Regions from separate parts of the Methylotenera sp. E1MeOHC1 genome, predicted to be linked through region 3. Evidence: predicted binding sites of a transcription regulator. Region 3 holds the regulator's gene; each other region holds the start of a gene.
The links. Region 3 encodes sigma-54, which starts transcription at its own class of promoters, with help from an activator protein. Its sites were predicted from a motif close to TGGCACNNTTCCTGCT; they were not measured.
Positions count from the first base shown of each region.

Region 1 (3,205 bases), 560 kb from region 3:
TACGCATATTGGCAACCATTTGCGGTGGAGGCACGACGATATTTTTAACGTCTTTTACCGGATGGATGCCATTTGCAGCCAGCCAGTAGTTAAGCCACATCGCGTGGGTACCGGTAGGGAAAGTCTGTGCAAAGGTATAGTCACGATTCTCGTTATCAAGTAAACGTTTTAAGCTCTTACCATCTTTCACACCTTTGTCTTTAAGCTGGTTAGAAAGCGTAATACCTTGACCGTTATGGTTTAAGCCCATCAGCACTGTCATGTCTTTTTGCTGACCGCCGATACCAAGCTGAACGCCATACACCAAGCCATATAGAATATGCGCTGCATGCAACTCACCGTTAGCTACTTTATCGCGCACAGCAGCCCAAGATGCTTCTTTTGAAGGCGTGATTTTGATACCGTATTTCTTATCAAAACCCATCTCCGCAGCCACAATAATTGGCGCACAATCGGTAAGCGGAATAAAGCCAATTTTCACTTCTTTGATTTCTGGTGCATCAGAGCCTGCTGCATATGCCTGTGTACGGATACCGTTTGGTACTAATCCCATCATTGCCGCTGCTCCCAATGCGCCAACTGCACTCATTTTAAAAAAGTCACGGCGTGCTGGGTCAACCACCACATTTGATTGCTGACCTAATTTTTCCGCCTTGTTACTTGTATTGTCATTGCCCATCTTAGCTCTCCTAAAATAATCCAAACAATCTAAAAAATTTATAAAAAAAGGCGTCTGATAAGTTGAACCAACTCCTCAATAAAGAGCTGATTGCTTATCAAGACGCCTTTGTCTTGTATTACTTGATCTGGGCCACCATTGGCCCGTATTTACTGCTTGAGCACTCACGTAGACTGCCCGTCATTGGGCTTTTATACGCCAGTACTACCGAATTCTTAACTTACTATTCTGTTAAAGCAGCAACTCCGCTGCTTCTACAATTTGTGTGGCTAAAGCCCCGATGCGCGTGTGCTTTTCCATCGCCATCTTTCTTAACATGCTATAAGCCTCGTTTTCATCAACATTACGTTGCTTCATGATTAAACCTTTTGCACGTTCAATCACTTTACGTTCGCTTAGCTTGGTGTTTGCCTCTTGCAAGGCAGTACGTAAATTCTTAAATTCTTCAAATCTGGCCACTGCTGCGTCTATCACCGGCTGTAAGCGCTCGTTTGGTAAAGTACCCACTACATAAGCACATACACCTGCCTGCGTTGCCAATTTAATCTGTTCTTTATCCCCGTCATGGGTAAACATCATCACAGGGCGCGGATCATTCATCGTCATCACACAAATATGTTCTAATGTGTCACGACTCGGTGAGTCTGTATCAATCACCACCACATCCGGCTGAAGCTTACTGCATGCGTCATTCAAATTGATGGTATCTCTCAGATGCGCAATCACATCGTAACCACTATCAATCAAAGATTGCTTAAGTGGCTTAATGCGCTCTAAATTATTATCAACTATCATTACTTTTAACATGGCGGCTTAAACTCTATCAGTTGACCTAGTATAAGCAATAGATATGCCAACTATTAAAAACAAGCATAACCACTTGTTTCATATGGAATCTGCTGTTTTAAGAGGTGATGGGAACAACTTAAAGATTAGGAGTTCGCCCTAATAAAGTGCGTATGCACGCGCTTGTGCCAAGATGAAGCACGATTAATGACTAACGCCAGCATTGTGGCGCATACGTACATTTGCTCTCCGAGAGTGAGGGAATGTGTGTAGGAAAAACAAACGTACGGTTTAAGCTTGATTGGCAGCCTCTTTTAGACGATATAACACGTCTAACGCTTGTTTAGGCGTGAGGTCATCAACTTGCAGCGAGTCTAACTCTAGCAATACTGGGTGCAATGGTGCATCGATAGCTTGCTCATTCAACATAAACATATCGACCTGCGGTACTGCAGATGCGTCTTGATTTACCACCTGATTGAGTTCTAACTGAGCGAGCTTTCTTTTTGCTGCACTAATAACGGGCTTAGGGATGCCAGCTAATTGTGCAACTTGTAGCCCATAACTTTGGTTAGCAGCGCCCTCTTCTACCTTGTGCATAAATACAATGGTGTTGCCGTGTTCCACTGCATCTAAATGTACATTGGCCGCATATTTAAACTCATCCACAATGCGTGTCAGCTCAAAATAATGCGTTGCAAATAATGTATAGGCTCGGTTCTTCTCTAGCAACTGCTTAGCAACTGCCCAAGCCAAACTCAAACCATCAAAGGTAGAAGTACCGCGCCCGATTTCATCCAACAGCACCAAGCTCTTATCGGTAGCGTTATGCAGGATATTGGCGGTTTCTGTCATCTCCACCATAAAAGTGGAGCGCCCGCCCGCCAAGTCATCCGATGCACCAATTCGCGTCATGATGCGGTCGATTTCACCAATCCTCACACTCGTCGCCGGTACATAGCAGCCACAATACGCCAATAACACAATCAGCGCGGTCTGCCGCATAAAGGTAGACTTACCACCCATATTCGGGCCAGTAATTAACAATAATTGGCGGTAAGGATTAAGTACAACATCATTGGCAATAAACGGCTGGCCTGATGCTTGCAGAGAAATCTGCTCAACCACAGGATGGCGGCCATTCACCACCTCCAGCCCAGCTTCTGTGGTGAACATAGGCGCCACATAATTTAAACTGATGGCGCGCTCGGTAAAGCAGCACAGCACATCTAAGGCAGCAACTGCGCCTGCATTGGTTTGCAATGCGGAGATATATTGCCCAAGCTGTACTAATACCTGCTCATACAACATTTTTTCACGCGCTAACGCACGGTCATTGGCGCTCAGCACTTTATCTTCAAACGCTTTAAGCTCAGGGGTGATAAAGCGCTCTACATTTTTTAGGGTTTGGCGGCGCCTGTATTCCGCAGGTGCAGTTTCCGCCTGCGTGCGGCTCATTTCAATATAGAAGCCATGCACACTGTTATATTCCACCTTCAGGTTGGTAATCCCTGTCCGTTCTTTTTCTGCGGCTTCAAAACTCAGCAAGAACTCACCATGGTTGGTTTGTATCGCCCGCAGTTCATCCAGCTCTGCATCATAACCGTCGGCAATCACGCTGCCCTCACGCAGCACCACACTAGGCTCCACTTTAATCGCCGTGACCAATAAACTCAGCACTTCTGCTGGTGGCATTAAATTAAGCGCCAAGGTTTGCAGCAAGGCTGCAGACTGCGGCTC
Region 1 is NZ_CP196025.1:200,404-203,608, reverse strand. It holds gene ACSSU7_RS00865 (CmpA/NrtA family ABC transporter substrate-binding protein) at 1-679, opposite strand, end outside; gene ACSSU7_RS00860 (ANTAR domain-containing response regulator) at 911-1,474, opposite strand; gene mutS (DNA mismatch repair protein MutS) at 1,757-3,205, opposite strand, start outside.
Region 1: the regulator sigma-54 is predicted to act here: its motif matches at 1,520-1,535, upstream of ACSSU7_RS00860 (ANTAR domain-containing response regulator).

Region 2 (3,205 bases), 600 kb from region 3:
CTGTCAAAATCAGCAAACAGCGTGCTCTTTAACAGCTCACTATGTAAGGCCGCTACACCGTTTACTGTGTGACTGCCAACCACTGCCAAGTGTGCCATACGCACGCGGCGGCCGTGATCTTCATCGATAATCGACACACGTTTCAACAGTTCAGGGTCACCAGGGAAGTGGTGGTTTACCATCTGTAAGAAATCATGGTTGATTTGATAGATAATTTCCAAGTGACGCGGCAACAGGCGGCCAAACAGATCTACTGTCCAAGTTTCTAGCGCCTCGGGCATTAAAGTATGGTTAGTGTAAGCAAAAATCTTAACCACCAACTCCCAAGCAAAAGCCCACGGTAATTGGTATATATCCACCAATTGATACATCATTTCGGCCACGCCGATAGAGGGGTGCGTATCGTTGAGCTGAATCGCTATTTTTTCTGGCAGAATTTTCCAGTCATCTTGTGTTTTTATGTCATGCGTACTTAAAAAGCGACGCAAAATATCCTGAATAGAAGCAGAAACAAAGAAGTATTGCTGTTTTAAGCGCAGTTCTTTACCCAGCACCGACGTGTCATTCGGGTAAAGTACTTTTGAAATATTCTCGGTCGCATTACGCTCTTCTACCGCTTTTTCGTAATTACCGTCATTAAAATGCCTTAAATCAAACTCGCGCGCGGCTTTAGCTGACCATAAACGCAGATTGTTTACAGTATCTGTACCATAGCCTGGCACCGGCACATCATAAGCCATCGCAATCACATGCTCAGCATCCACCCAATGCTGAACCTCTTCACCCAGATCATTCGGATACTTAACCACATGCCCGTGGAACTTGATGTTATAAGTTGCTTCAGGACGCTGGAATTCCCATATATTGCCATAACGTAGCCAATTATCTGGGTTCTCTACCTGCTGGCCACTTTCAATCGTTTGCCTAAACATCCCATATTCATAACGAATACCGTATCCCGCTGCCGGAATATCCATCGTAGCCATTGAATCAAGAAAACACGCCGCCAAACGGCCCAAACCACCATTACCCAGTGCTGCGTCGGTCTCAAACTCTACCGCGTTCTCCAAATCACGGCCTAATGCAGCCATTCCGTCTTTAAGCTCTTCATTAATGCCCAAATTTAGTGCGGCATTACTCAGCATGCGCCCAATCAAAAACTCTAATGACAAATAGTAAACTCGCTTCGGGTCATCGCGATAATAGGATTCTGCCGTCTGAACCCAACGCTCTACGACATGATCACGTACGCTATAACTTGCGGCGTCATACCAGTCACGTGGCGTTGCAGCCTCACTGGTCTTGAAGCTAGAGTATATTAAATGATTTTTCAAAGCCTGCTGAATTGGCCCGAGTTTAGGGATTGCAATCGACTTAGCTTTGACTGTTTTCTTAGGTTTAGCTTTAGTTTCGGCTGGAGTTTTCATTTTATATAATCTTAAATTATTGAATGGTATTGTTATTTTAGCAAAAATTGAGCCAGCTTTATGACAGTTCTCTGAAAGTTACACGGTACGCAGTGGTTTTGAACGACAATAAAAAAACCGCCGAGCTTACGCGGGGCGGTTTTCTATTTAACAACAATAAGTTAGCTAATTAAACTATTCATACGTTTAACAAAACTAGCAGGATCTTCCAAAGTACCGCCTTCTGCCAGCAGTGCCTGATCAAACAACACATGCGTTAAATCTGCGAATACTGCCTCTGCAGATTCAGCTTCTAGGCGTTTTACCAATTTGTGACTAGGGTTAATTTCTAAAATCGGCTTACTTTCTGGTGCATTTTGACCAGCCGCTTTTAAAATACGTGCTAAGTTGCCAGACAAATCTTGCGCATCACTCACCAAGCATGCAGGAGAGTCTGTTAAGCGATGGGTCACGCGCACGTCTTTTACTTGGCTGCCCAATGTTTGCTTAATTTTCTCAACCAAGGTTTTTGATTCTTCTTCGATTTTCTTTTGAATCTCTTTTTCAGTTTCAGATTCGAGCTTGCCCAAATCCAAATCACCCTTAGCGATTGATTGCAGTTTCTTACCTTCAAACTCAGTCAGGCTACCAAGCAACCACTCATCCACGCGGTCGCTCATTAGCAATACTTCAATGCCTTTTTTACGGAAAATCTCTAAGTGCGGGCTGTGTTGTGCTGCGGCAAAACTGTCGGCAGTAATGTAGTAAATCACATCTTGCTCAGCCTGCATGCGTGAAATGTAGTCTTTAAACGATACGTCCTGTACGTCAGTATCAGCCTTGGTTGAAGCAAAACGTAATAAGCCTGCAATCTTTTCCTTATTTGCGAAGTCTTCGCCTGGGCCTTCTTTTAGCACACGACCGAACTCATTGTAGAACTTAGCGTAGTCTTCTGGCTTGTTTTCAGCCATATCTTCTAACAAACCAAGTACCTTTTTCACTGAACCAGCTTTAATCGCATCCACATCGCGGCTAGACTGTAAAATCTCGCGCGATACATTCAACGGTAAGTCAGAGGTATCAATCACGCCACGTACAAAACGCAGATATTGCGGCATCAACTTTTCAGCGTCTTCCATAATAAATACGCGTTTAACGTAAAGTTTAATGCCGTGACGATGATCACGGTCGTATAAATCAAACGGTGCTTTGCTTGGTACGTAAAGTAAAGAAATGTACTCTTGCTTACCTTCTACACGGCTATGGGTATAAGCTAACGGGTTCTCAAAATCATGTGACACATGCTTGTAAAACTCTTGGTACTCTTCTTCTGTAATGTCATTTTTGCTGCGTGCCCACAGTGCTGATGCTTTGTTGACGGTTTCATCTTCATCAGTTGCAACCTCAGCGCCATCTTTCCATTCAGACTTTTTCATCACAATTGGCAAAGTAATATGATCTGAATATTTGCGGATGATGGTTTTAAGTTTCCAGTCGCTTAGGAACTCATCTTCACCTTCACGCAAATGCAAGGTAATTTCCGTACCACGGCTGGTTTTATCTGCGGCTTCAATCGTAAAGTCGCCCTCACCTGCAGACTCCCAACGCACAGCTTCCGTTGCACCAGCACGACGCGTAGTCAAGGTTACTTTGTCGGCAAGAATAAATGCTGAGTAAAAGCCCACACCAAATTGGCCAATTAAATTGGCATCTTTAGCCTGATCACCAGTTAAGGCGTTAAAAAACTCTTTAGTACCGGATTTAGCAATGGTACCGATGTTTGCAATTACTTCGTCACG
Region 2 is NZ_CP196025.1:242,387-245,591, reverse strand. It holds gene ACSSU7_RS01050 (glycogen/starch/alpha-glucan phosphorylase) at 1-1,427, opposite strand, end outside; gene htpG (molecular chaperone HtpG) at 1,589-3,205, opposite strand, start outside.
Region 2: the regulator sigma-54 is predicted to act here: its motif matches at 1,467-1,482, upstream of ACSSU7_RS01050 (glycogen/starch/alpha-glucan phosphorylase).

Region 3 (3,205 bases):
TGAGTTTACGGCGGGTTTGTTTGAATAGCTCAGCGACGTTGAATTGAGCCATATTTAAGGTAACAAAAAGAATTAAATACTAAAAAACTCAGTCAATGTTTTGATGCTTAACTGCACCATTCGCTTTGTGATGATTCGTATTTTTCTCTTTATGTTTCACCACTTGACGATCCAGCTTGTCGGTCAACATATCGATTGCACTATACATATTTTCATCTTGGCATTCTGCGTGTAAATCATTACCAGGCACATGCAGTGTAGCTTCAACCTTTTGAGCCAGCTTTTCGACACTCATGGTCACCTTGACATCGATCACATGATCAAAGTGATTGCTGATTTTAGTTAATTTACTGGTGACATAGTCACGTAAAGCGGGCGTTATTTCTAAATGATGACCTGTTAATTGTAAATTCATGACTTGCTCCTTTTGAAAATATTCCGCAAATATTAATTGCCAGAGATTCGTGATTAAGACTTACAGAACAATTTCAGTTTACAACTTTTCATTGGGTCTGTGGCAAGGAAAACAACAATTTTTTACGTAGTCTTCAACAATCAACTTATAACGATTTTCTGAGGCTTGCCGGCGCAATGCTCATAGACTCACGATACTTTGCAATCGTGCGCCGCGCGACCACAATTCCCTGCTTTGCCAGTAAGTCTGTAATCTGATTATCTGAGTACGGCTTCCTTGGATTTTCTTGATCGACCAACTGTTTAATCAACGCGCGAATTGCGGTTGCAGAACAGGTACCACCAGCCTCTGTCGCCACCGAACTGCCAAAAAAGTATTTGAGCTCAAAAATACCGCGCGGCGTCAGCATGTATTTATTGGTAGTCACCCGCGAAATAGTCGATTCATGCAAATCAAGCTCATCCGCAATCTCCCGCAACACTAATGGACGCATAGCGACTTCACCATATTCCAAAAAGTTGCGCTGCCTATCTACAATCGCTTGCGATACGCGCAAAATAGTAGAAAAGCGTTGCTGGATATTTTTAATCATCCACTTGGCTTCCTGCATCTGGCTTTGCAAGTATTGACTGGAACTATCACGGTTGCGCTTCAAGATGCCGGCATACAGCTGGTTGATTTTCAGTTTAGGAATCACACTATCATTCAAGCTTGCGATCCAGATACCCTTTACTTTTTTAACGATCACTTCATGCTGTATGTAGTGTTCTGAGCCTATATGGCTAAAAGCACTGCCAGGACGTGGGTTTAAACTAGTAATCAACTGCTGCACCTGCTTTAAGGTTGCCTCGTCACAACCTAGCTCTTTACGCAGCTTCACAAAGTCACGCGAGGCCAATACAGGCAGGTAGTGCTTTGCAACCAAGCTGGCTAACGCCAAATGCGGTGTAAATTTAGGTAGCACTTCAAGTTGCAGCAGCAAACTTTCACTTAGGCTACGTGCACCGACCCCTGCAGGATCCAAATGCTGAACATGGCGCAATGCAGTTTGCAGTTCCATCGCATCAATTTCCAGCTCTTCAGGCATCAGCTCGGCGATTTCTTCTAATGACTGCTCCAGATATCCGTCATCATTAATACTATCGACCAACATTAGCACCAGCGACTGATCACGCTCAGACAGCGGCATCAGCTTTAACTGAGAGAGTAAGTGCTCACGCAAACTCGTCTGCAAGGTTTCTTGTGGCTTGAAGTCACTATCGTCATCCGCTGGCATAGTGTTTTCATCCCAGCGACTGCCGTTTGAAAACTCATCAAACTCATCATTAAACTCAGCCGAAAATGTGTCCGCATACTCTGCACTCGACACATCAAACTCCGCGGACTCAGCTGTATCAGCAGCACTAGACATCCCAGATTCCGAGCTGCTGAACTCACTCGTCGACTCTGCGTACTCGCTATCAAAACCGTCTAAACCTGGTTTAGCTTCAGCAGACTCAAGGCTGGCGGCAGATAAATCCGCACCATCTGCAACAGGCTCTACGGCATTGCCATACTCATCCTCTGTATCATCACCCCGCTCAAGCAAGGGATTAGTCTGCATCAGCACATCAATCTCTTGATTCAACTCCAGCGTTGAAAGCTGTAACAGGCGAATAGCCTGCTGCAACTGAGGAGTCAGTGATAGATTCTGTGAAAACTTTAGTTGTAACCCTTGCTTCATAGGCGGAAATCTTTACCTAAATACACTTCGCGCACACTTTCGTCTGCAACAATTTCACTGGGCACGCCCGAAGCAAATACATGCCCCTGATTCACGATATAGGCTCGATCACATATGCCTAAGGTTTCACGTACGTTATGGTCAGTAATCAGCACGCCGATATTGCGCGCACTTAGAAAGCGGATGATTTGCTGAATATCAATCACTGCAATCGGGTCAATCCCGGCAAATGGCTCATCTAACAGAATAAAACTAGGGTCTGAAGCCAAGCAACGCGCAATCTCCACACGGCGACGCTCACCGCCAGACAAACTCACCGCAGCACTGTCGCGGATATGTGTAATGTGCAGTTCTTCAAGCAGCGACTCCAAGCGCTCAGACATTTCCTCTTCCGAGATGTCCTGCAATTGCAAGATGGCTAAAATATTTTCAGATACCGTCAATTTACGAAAGATTGAAGCCTCCTGCGGCAAATAAGACAAGCCCATTCTGGCACGCATATGAATCGGCATATGGCTTAGCTCTGCACCGTCCAAGGCAATTTTACCGGCATCCAACGCGACCAAACCCACGATCATGTAAAAACTGGTCGTTTTACCTGCGCCATTGGGGCCCAACAAACCCACCACCTCACCACTCTTAATCGTTAAAGAGATATCCTGCACTACCGTACGGGCACCGTAGGATTTACGCAAACTTTCTACAGTTAATTCGCTCATCATTGTTCACTTATCATGCGGTTATCGTTTCAAAAACTACTGAGCGGCGCCAGCGCTTTTGCTGACTTCCAAAGTACGGCTGAATCTTGTGTCTTTAACCGTAGGGATTGGGCCACTGCCATTAGAAGCATCTGGCTTAGCTTTATTGGCAGGCTCCACCGGCTTAATTTCTACTGGTGCTTTTTTGTTTTTAGGCTGAATCACCGCACGCACGCGCCCTGAGCCTGGTGTCGCAGACTGCGAATTACCGCCAATCACCTCGGCATACTCAGCATTCGCGTCGTACATAATGTAATCGCCATGCACCACATCCTCACCACGCTTCACCCATGCTTTGGTATAGAGCTG
Region 3 is NZ_CP196025.1:2,201,197-2,204,401, reverse strand. It holds gene hprK (HPr(Ser) kinase/phosphatase) at 1-52, opposite strand, end outside; gene hpf (ribosome hibernation-promoting factor, HPF/YfiA family) at 89-415, opposite strand; gene ACSSU7_RS10330 (RNA polymerase factor sigma-54) at 561-2,138, opposite strand; gene lptB (LPS export ABC transporter ATP-binding protein) at 2,135-2,857, opposite strand; gene lptA (lipopolysaccharide transport periplasmic protein LptA) at 2,894-3,205, opposite strand, start outside.